One region of the Microbacterium hatanonis genome, then DNA from elsewhere that is predicted to be linked to it. Evidence: riboswitches for the same ligand, from Rfam matches in the RefSeq annotation. Region 1 holds a riboswitch; the other holds the start of a gene.

What was found. A riboswitch is a leader RNA that binds a small molecule or an ion and turns the genes downstream of it on or off. The one in region 1 is predicted to bind thiamine pyrophosphate.
Region 2: it holds a riboswitch for thiamine pyrophosphate, as region 1 does, so the genes downstream of both, FVP77_RS13550 (ECF transporter S component) here and thiM (hydroxyethylthiazole kinase) in region 1, are expected to answer to the same signal.

Annotation. Positions count from the first base shown of each region.
Region 1 is NZ_VRSV01000001.1:751,779-756,465, reverse strand. Features, by position in the region: gene FVP77_RS03550 (MFS transporter) at 1-73, shown strand, start outside; gene FVP77_RS03545 (DMT family transporter) at 157-1,077, shown strand; gene FVP77_RS03540 (YceI family protein) at 1,135-1,695, opposite strand; gene FVP77_RS03535 (FKBP-type peptidyl-prolyl cis-trans isomerase) at 1,836-2,201, opposite strand; TPP riboswitch at 2,405-2,503, shown strand; gene thiM (hydroxyethylthiazole kinase) at 2,486-3,301, shown strand; gene thiE (thiamine phosphate synthase) at 3,298-3,942, shown strand; gene FVP77_RS03520 (bifunctional hydroxymethylpyrimidine kinase/phosphomethylpyrimidine kinase) at 3,939-4,687, shown strand, end outside.
Region 2 is NZ_VRSV01000002.1:720,019-724,705, forward strand. Features, by position in the region: gene FVP77_RS13540 (nuclease-related domain-containing protein) at 1-542, shown strand, start outside; gene FVP77_RS13545 (D-alanyl-D-alanine carboxypeptidase family protein) at 566-2,086, opposite strand; TPP riboswitch at 2,121-2,230, shown strand; gene FVP77_RS13550 (ECF transporter S component) at 2,223-2,858, shown strand; gene FVP77_RS13555 (ABC transporter ATP-binding protein) at 2,927-4,324, shown strand; gene FVP77_RS13560 (energy-coupling factor transporter transmembrane component T family protein) at 4,321-4,687, shown strand, end outside.

The DNA.
Region 1 (4,687 bases):
CGCGCTGGTGGGCCTGCTGGTACGTCTCAACCCGCGCTTCCGCTCCTACGACGCCGACCACCCCGAACCGTAGGGCGAGCGACAGCGACCGGCGGAAAACGGACGACGCAGTCCGACCCGGCTCGCCGCGCCCGTGCCGCGGTCTAGAGTCGGCGGGTGCCCTCGCCCTCAGCCGCTCCCTCGCAGACCTCCGTCGCCGTGCAGTTCGCGCTGACGGGCATCGTCTGGGGGTCGAGCTTCCTGTTCATGAAGGTCGCCCTGACGGGCCTGGCCCCGGGGCAGGTCGCGTGGGGCCGCCTCGTGCTCGGCGCCCTCACACTCGGTGCCTTCATGCTTCTGCGGCGCGAGAGCCTCCCCCGCCGCCCGATCATCTGGTTCCACCTGGCCGTGGTCGGCATCGTCTTCTGCGTGCTTCCGTTCCTGCTCTTCTCCTGGGCGCAGCAGCACGTCACGTCGGGTCTCGCGAGCATCTACAACGCCACCACGCCGATCATGACGGCGGTCATGGCCTGGGCGGTCTTCCGCGTCGAGAGCCTGAAGCCCGTGCAGATCACGGGCATCGTTCTCGGAATCCTCGGCGTGCTCGTCATCGTCGGTCCGTGGCAGGGCCTCGATCTCGACCAGAGCCTGGTCGCCCAGTTCGCGATCCTCGGAGCCACCGCCTGCTACGGCATCGGCCTCGCCTACATGCGTCGCTTCCTCGCGAACAGCGGGCTCTCCCCCCTCAGCTTCGCCTTCACCTACATCGCGCTCGCCGCGACGGTCATGCTGGTGCTCACTCCCGTCATCGCCGTCGGCCCCATCGAATGGAGCCCGTGGGTCATCACGAGCATGCTGATGCTCGGCTGCCTGGGCACGGGGGTCGCCTACATCTGGAACCAGAACGCCCTGCGCGCCTGGGGGCCGACCCGGGCCTCGACGGTGACCTACATCACCCCCATCGTCGGAGTCGTTCTCGGGATGGTGGTCCTCGGCGAGCCGCTCGCCTGGAACGAGCCGGTCGGGGCGCTCATCGTCTTCCTCGGCATCCTCCTCGCGCAGGACCGCCTGCGTCGGCGACGACCGGTGCTCGCCTGACCGGGTACGCGAAAGGGGCGGATGCTGTCAGCATCCGCCCCTTCGCTGTGCGCCGTCTTACGCCTGGAGCGCACCCTGGAGGTCGAGCTCGATGGTGACGTCCTTGCCGACGAGGACCCCACCGGTCTCGAGGGCGGTGTTCCACGTCAGACCGAAGTCCTCGCGGTTGATGACCGTCTTGGCCGTCGCGCCGGCCTTGTAGTTGCCCCACGGGTCGGTGCCGAAGCCGCCGAACTCGAACGAGAACGTGACGGGCTTGGTGGTGCCCTTGATCGTGAGGTCGCCGTCGACGAGCATGTCGCCGTCCTCGACGCGAACGCCGGTGGAGCGGAACTCCATGGTCGGGAAGTTCTCGACGTCGAAGAAGTCGGCCGAGCGGAGGTGGCCGTCGCGGCCCTCGTCCTTGGTGTCGATCGATGCGACATCGACGGTCGCCTCGACCGTCGACTCGAGGGGGTTCTCGGTCGTCACGAAGGTGCCGCTCTTCACGCCGAAGGCGCCGCGCACCTTCGAGATCATCATGTGGCGGACGCTGAAGGTGACCTCGCTGTGTGCGGGGTCGAGAGCCCAGGTGCCGGCCTTGTAGCCGGGGACGTCGAGCGTGGTGGTGTCGGTCATGGTTCTCCTCGAGTGGTGGGGGCGCCGGTTCGATCGGCTCCTGTCGACTGAACGACGGCACTGTCGAATGTATTCCACCGAATACAGAAACGACGAAACCCGAGGCGCCGAAGCGCACCCGGGTCTCGGGGAAACCGGTCTCAGCCGACTTTGAGCAGGTCGATGATGAAGATCAGGGTCTTGCCGCCGAGGAAGTGACCCCCGGCCGGGCCGTAGGCGAGGTGCGGCGGGATCACGAGTTCGCGACGGCCGCCGACCTTCATTCCCGGGATGCCGTCCTGCCATCCCTGGATGAGGCCGCGGAGCGGGAACTGGATGCTCTCACCGCGCCCCCACGACGAGTCGAACTCTTCGCCGGTGTCGTACTCGACCCCGAGGTAGTGCACCGTGACGGTGTCGCCGGGCTTCGCCTCGTCGCCGTCGCCCACGGTGATGTCGCGGATGACGAGGTCGGTGGGCGCCGGGCCCTGGGGGGCGTCGATCTCGGGCTTTGTCGCATCAGTCATGCATCCATCCAAGCATGATCGGACCGCCCGTGACTGCCCTTGACACCACTCAGCGCCCGGTGCCGCGGCGATGCCTGCGTGACTACCGAGCGCTGAGTTGGTCTTGATTCAGGATGCTCCGAGCCTCCCGCCCTGTCAAGACCCCGCGGGGCGCCCGCCCCGCATCGGCATCCCGAGCACCTCGTCGCGTATGCAACGATGGGTCCACTGGCACGGGGTGCCCCTCACGACGAGGGGCTGAGATCACACCCGGAGAACCTGCTCTAGTTCGTACTAGCGAAGGGATGTCGAGCGTGACGATCACGCCTGCACTTCTGCAATCCGTCCGAGACGCCGTCGGAGAGGTGCGCTCCGCCGCGCCCCTCGTCCAGTGTGTCACCAACAGCGTGGTGGTCAACTTCACCGCCAACGCCCTGCTCGCGATCGGCGCGGCACCCGCGATGGTCGACATCCCCGAGGAGTCGGGGGTGTTCGCCGCCGTGGCCGACGCCGTCCTCATCAACCTCGGTACGCCGAATGCCGAGCAACGGGCGGCCTCCGTCGAGGCCGTCGCCGCCGCCCGCGCCGGCGGCACGCCCTGGGTGCTCGATCCCGTCGCCGTCGGCGTCCTGCCCGTGCGCACCGCTCTCGCCCACCGGCTGCTCGACGAGCGACCGTCGATCGTGCGCGGCAACCCCTCCGAGATTCTGGCGCTCGCGGGCGCGGGTGCCGGCGGCCGCGGCGTCGACAGCGCCGACGGCGTCGACGACGCGCTCGAGGGTGCCCTCTCGCTCGCGCGATCCACCGGCGCGGTCATCGCCGTATCCGGGGCGGTCGACCTCCTCACCGACGGCGAGCGCGTCGTCCGCATCGCGAACGGCGATCCTCTCCTCACGCGGATCACCGGCGGCGGATGCGCTCTCGGGGCGGTGCTCGCCGCCTTCGCCGGCGCGCATCCCGACCGCTTCGAGGCCTCCGTGGCGGCCGTCGCCGCCTACACGGTCGCCGCAGAGCTCGCAGCGCGCGGAGCCGACGGGCCCGGGTCTTTCGCCGTGGGGTTCCTCGACGCCCTCGCCTCGCTCGACGGCGCGACGGTCGCCGAGCGGATCGTGCTCTCGTGAGCGTCGACCTGACGCTGTACCTCGTGACGGACGCCGCCATCGCGACTCGTGCGGGGCACCGGTTGCCCGATCTCGTGGCAGCCGCGGTCGCCGGTGGCGTGACGGCCGTGCAGGTGCGCGAGAAGCACGCTCCCGCGCGCGCGTTCCTCGACACCGTGCTCGCCGTGGCCGCCGCCACTCCCCCTCACGTGCCCGTCATCGTCAACGACAGGGTCGACGTCTACCTCGCCGCACGCGCGGCCGGTGCTGCCGTGGCGGGCGTCCACCTCGGGCAGTCGGATCTACCGGCGTCGATCGCTCGGACGCTCATCGGCCCCGGGGGCGTCATCGGCGTGAGCGTGTCGACCGACGCCGAGATGCGCGAGGCCTCCCCCCACGCCGACTACCTCGGAATCGGGCCGTATCGGGCGACGAGCACCAAACCGGATGCGGCGAACCCCCTCGGGCTGCGAGCGACCGGCCGTCTGGCCGCCGCCAGCACGCTGCCGGTGGTCGCCATCGGCGGCATCACCGCGACGGATGCCCCGGTGCTGCGGGCGGCGGGCGTCAGCGGCATCGCTGTCGTGTCGGCCGTCTGCGGCGTATCCGACCCCTCCGTCGCCGCGGCGTCGCTGCGATCGGCGTGGGAGACCGGGCGATGAGCGCCGTGGTCCCCCGGGTGCTCAGCATCGCCGGCACCGACCCGACGGGCGGCGCCGGTGTGCAGGCGGACCTGAAGAGCATCGCCGCCAACGGCGGATACGGGATGGCTGCCGTCACCGCGCTCGTCGCGCAGAACACGCACGGCGTGCGGTCGGTGTACCGCCCGCCGACCTCGTTCCTCGCCGAGCAGCTGCACGCGGTCAGCGACGACGTATCGATCGACGCCGTGAAGATCGGCATGCTCGCCGACGTCGAGGTCATCGAGACGGTGCGCGAGTGGCTCGCAGCCGCGCGTCCGCCCGTCGTGGTGCTCGACCCCGTCATGGTGTCCACCAGCGGGCACCGCCTGCTCGACCCGGGGGCCGAGGAGGCGTTGCGACTCCTCCTGCCGGACGCCGACCTCGTCACACCCAACGTGCCGGAGCTCGCGATCCTGCTCGATCGGGAGCCGGCGTCGGACGGCGACGCCGTGGTCGACCAGGCGCAGGAGCTCGCCCGGCGCCACGGCGTGCGGGTCTTGGCGAAGGGCGGGCACCTCGAGGGTCCCGACCTCCGGGACGCACTCGTGGAGCCCGACGGCCGCGTCAGCGACTACCGCTCGCCGCGCATCGAGACGCGCAACACCCACGGGACGGGGTGCTCCCTGTCCTCCGCGATCGCCACACGCCGCGGGGCGGGCGCGACCTGGTCGGATGCGACGGATCTCGCCCTGCGCTGGCTGTCGGAGAGCATCCGCCACGGATC
Region 2 (4,687 bases), on a different contig from region 1:
ACGATCCCCAGCTCGTCCGCTCGGCGCCCCACGAACTGCGCCGCATGCTCGCCGACGCGCTCGCCGAGGAGGCGACCGCCCGCATCGTCGCCGACCTCGGCATGGGGTACACGGTGTGGCACGACGTCGACGCCTCGCGCGACGGAGACCCCGAAGACAAGCTCGACCACATCGTGCTCGGCCCGAGCGGACTCTATGCGGTGCTCTCGGAGGACTTCGGCGGTCCGATCGGTTTCCGCCGCGGCGAGATCGTCGGCGCCCACGTCGCCGGGGCTCCCGTGACCGAGCTCGTCTCACGACAGCGTGTGATCGCCCGCGCCGCCGGGGTGCGCTTCAGCGGCGCGATCGTGGTGCTGCCCGACGGCGACGTGCTCGGCGCGGTCACCGACCTCGGCAAGGTGCGGGGCGTGCCCGTCGCCGTGGTGTCGCAATCGGGCCTGTCGACCCTGCTGCGGCAGGGCGTCACCGGCGCCCGCGACATCGGCGGCACCGAGCTGTTCGACATCCGCACCCGACTGCAGCAGCGCGTCCGGCACGTCTGAGCCGCGGCGGGCGTCACCCGGCGTCAGCCGGTGAGGCCCAGCAGTTCGAGCGGGTGGGTGAGGCGCCACCAGGCCGTCGGAGGTTCGATGTCTCCGGAGAGGCGCACCTCGACGGAGTCCGCGTCGAGCGGGCCGGTCACGACGAGCGTGCCCACGGCGGCGCCCTCGTCGACCGCGTCGCCCAGCGAGAAGTCGGCGGCCGGGGTGGCCGCGCCGCCGTTCCAGAGCACGACGACGGCGTCGTCGGCGGTCACGACGTCGACCGACTCGCCCCACGCCGTCTCGATCTTGCCGACGCGGGTGCCCGCGGGCACCGAGGGCTCGGGCTGCAGCTCGGTCTCGATCTGCGCGAAGAGGCTGCGCATCGCCGCATCCCGCGTCGCGCGGTCGGGCTGACCGAGCACCGAGCCGAAGACGCGCACGGTGGTGTCGCCGACCGTGATGTCCTTCGCGGCGAGCAGGTTGTACGCGTCGAGGGTGCCGGTCTTGAGACCGACCACTCCCGGGTCGTTCAGCAGGTCGTTCGTGTTGCCGACACGGCCGGCGCCGGGCAGGTCGACCTCGGGTTTGGCGACGATCTCGGCGATGACGGGGTTCTCGAGGGCTTTCATCGCGAGAGGGATGAGCGCCTCGGGGGTGGCGGCGTTGCCTGCGACGATGCCCGAGGGGTCTTCGATCGTGATGCCCGAGATGCCGTGGGCCGTGAGCCAGGATCGCGCCGCGCTCGCGAAGACCGCATCGGAGGGGTACAGGTTGCCCGCGAGGCGGTCGGCGTAGTTGTTCGCCGAACCCACCAGCAGCCCCTCGAGCATCTGGTACTCGCTGAGCGTTCCGCCCACCGGCACGTCGAGCGCCGATTCGCCGGCGGCGCGGTCGGCCCAGTACTGCCGGCGGTCGGCTGCGGTGAAGGCGAAATCAGGACCGGCCTCGCCGGCGGCGAGCGGCATCGCGTCGAGAACGACGAGCGCGGTGACGACCTTGGTGATGCTCGCGATCGACTCGGCCTCCGACGATGACGAGAGGATCCCCCCGGCTCCCGCGACGGTGAGGGCGGCGCCGCCGTCGGCCGGCCACGCGGGTGTCGCGGCGGCCGCGGCGACCGGCTGTACGGCGACCGCCTCGATCTGCGGCGCGACCGCGTAGAGAGGCCAGAGCAGGGTCGTCGCGACGTAGGCGCCGGTCACGGCGAGGATCACGAAGACGGGCGCGAGAACCCCGGGTCGGAAGATCGAGCGACGGGGCGCACCGGCGAGCAGGTCGGTGCCCGTCGCCACGGGGGCCGCGTCGACGGCGAGAGAAGCCGGGGCGGCGGTGGACGAGACCCGGTTCTCGTCGACCCAGGTCAGCGCGGGGAAGCCGGAGGACTGCGCCGCGACGACTTCGGCGGGCGCATCATCGAGGACGGGCCCGGAGGGCTCGGCCTGCGGGGCGTCGCCCGCAGCCTCGGCGGGCGTCGGGGTGGCATCGTCGACGATCGGATGCGGCGCGGTCGCACTCTCGCGCAACGCACGCCGCGACGGCGGCGCGGTGGCGTCGGGTCCCATGCGCCTAACGTACCTCGCGGGCGGGTCTATACTCGCCTGGAACCACGGGAGTCCGGTGAGCCGGGCTGAGAGGAAGCGATCCACGCTTCGACCGTCGAACCTGATCTGGGTCATGCCAGCGCAGGGAGGAGAGAAAATGCACACTTCCGCGTCCCCGTCCACCGGGACTCACCGCTATTCGTGGCGCGTCGTCGACATCGTCGTGGCCAGCGTCATCGGTGTCGCCGCCGGGCTGGTCTTCTGGCTGTGGGGCCAGGCCTGGCCGGTCCTCGACACCGCGCTGGCGTTCACCCCGGGCCTGTCGGGCCTCCTCGCCGGAGGCTGGCTCTTCGCCGGCGTGCTCGGCGGTCTGATCATCCGCAAGCCGGGTGCCGCGCTCTACACCGAGATCGTGGCCGCGGTCGTCTCCATGGCGATCGGCACCCAGTGGGGCTTCACGACCCTGATCTGGGGCGTGGTCCAGGGCCTCGGCGCCGAGCTCGCCTTCGCGATGTTCGCCTACGCCAACTGGCGCCTCGGCGTCGCTCTGCTCTCGGGCGCCCTCGCCGGTCTCGCTGTCGCACTGCTCGACACGACCTTCTCCTCGGTCGCCGCGCTCGCCTTCGAGGCACGGGCGGTCTACTTCGTCTCGGCGGTCGTCTCCGGCGTCGTGATCGCCGGTCTCGTCTCGTGGGTGCTCGCCCGAGCGCTCGCTGCCACCGGCGCGCTCGACCGCTTCGCCTCGGGTCGTGCGTACCGCTCCCGGGAGACCACCGCAGCCGACGCCGCGTGAGGTCGGCGCCTGCCGCCGTCCGCGCCCGCTCCTGGGGGTGGCGCCACGCCGGCCGTCGACGCTGGGCCGTGCGCGAACTCGATCTCGACATCGCCCCGGGGGAGCGGGTGCTGCTCCTCGGGGCGAGCGGCTCGGGCAAGAGCACGCTGCTGCGGGGCCTCGCCGGGGTGCTCGGCGACCTCGACGACGGGGAGAGCGTCGGCGAACTGACGCTCGACGGTGCTGCTCCCTCCGCCGCCCGCGGACGCGCGGGGCTGGTGCTCCAAGACCCCGACGCTCAGGTTGTGCTCGCCCGGGCGGGCGACGACGTCGCCTTCGCGTGCGAGAACCTCGGCGTTGCGCGCGAGGAGATCTGGTCGAGAGTGGATGCTGCGCTCGAGGCGGTCGGTCTCGGGATCGGCCGCGACCACCCGACGTCCCGGCTGTCCGGCGGGCAGAAGCAGCGCCTCGCGGTGGCGGGCATCCTCGCGATGCGACCCGGTCTCATGCTCTTCGACGAGCCGACGGCGAACATCGACCCCGAAGGTGCCGAGCTCGTGCGCGACGCCGTCATCGCGGCGGCACGGGTGACCGGTGCGACCCTCATCGTGGTCGAGCACCGGGTGGCGCTCTGGGCCGACGCGGTCGACCGGGTGATCGTGCTCGACGGCGGCGACGGCGGCGGGGTGGTCGCAGACGGGTCGCCCGGTGCCGTCTTCGCCGCGCACGGCCGATCGCTCACCGAGGCGGGCGTGTGGGTACCGGGCATCCCGGTCGAGATCGATCGCCGGCCGAGGTCCGCCGCATCCGAGACCCTGTTGAGCGGGTCGCACCTGGCGGTGGGCCGTCGGGCGTTCGCCGCGCGTTCGGCGACGGTCGTCGCATCCGGGATCTCGGTCGACCTCGCCGCCGGTCGTGCGCTCGCCGTCACCGGCCCCAACGGAGCGGGCAAGTCCACCCTGGCGCTGACCGTCGCGGGTCTTCTCGCGCCGGCAGCCGGCGACCTGACCGCGACGGCGTCCCTCGCCGGCGGGCGGGGCGCGACCCCTTCCCGCTGGCGGTCGAGCGAGCTGCTCACACGGATCGGCATGGTGTTCCAGGAGCCCGAACATCAGCTGCTCGCCACCCGGGTGCGCGACGAGCTCGCCGTCGGCCTCCGCGCGCTCCGCCGCGACCCCGACGAGATCGCGCGCACGGTCGACGAGCTTCTGGAGCGGCTGCGGCTGACCCGGCTCGCCGACGTCAACCCGTTCACGCTCTCCGGCGGTGAGAAGCGGCGCCTCACGGTGGCGGCGGCGATCGCCACCGCCCCGCGGGTGCTCGTGCTCGACGAGCCCACGTTCGGGCAGGACGCCCGCACCTGGCGCGAGATCGCGGGCCTGCTCGACGGGCTCCGTGCAGACGGGACCGCCGTGGCCTTCGTCACTCACGATCGTGAGCTCGTCGCGGCCCTCGCCGACGCCGAGCTCGAGGTGGGGCGCTCATGAGCCTCACCACGCTGGGCCCTGCCGACGGACCGCTCGCCCGCCTCAATCCCGTGGCCAAGCTCGCCGCGACACTCGTGCTGACCGGTGCGCTGCTCGCCTCGATCGACCCCGTCTCGGCGGGTGTCACACTCGTCGCGACCCTGCTGCTCCTGCCTTTCGCGCGCCTCCCGATCCGCGACCTGTGGCTGCGGCTCTGGCCGATCGCAGCGGGCGCCGTCGTCGCCTCGACCGCCACGGTGCTCTACGGCAGGCCCGCCGGCGACGTGTACGTCGAGTGGGGTGTGCTGCGCGTGAGCGACGGCTCGATCGCGCTGGCGCTCGCGATCCTGCTGCGCGTCCTCGCCATCGCCGTTCCCAGCGTCG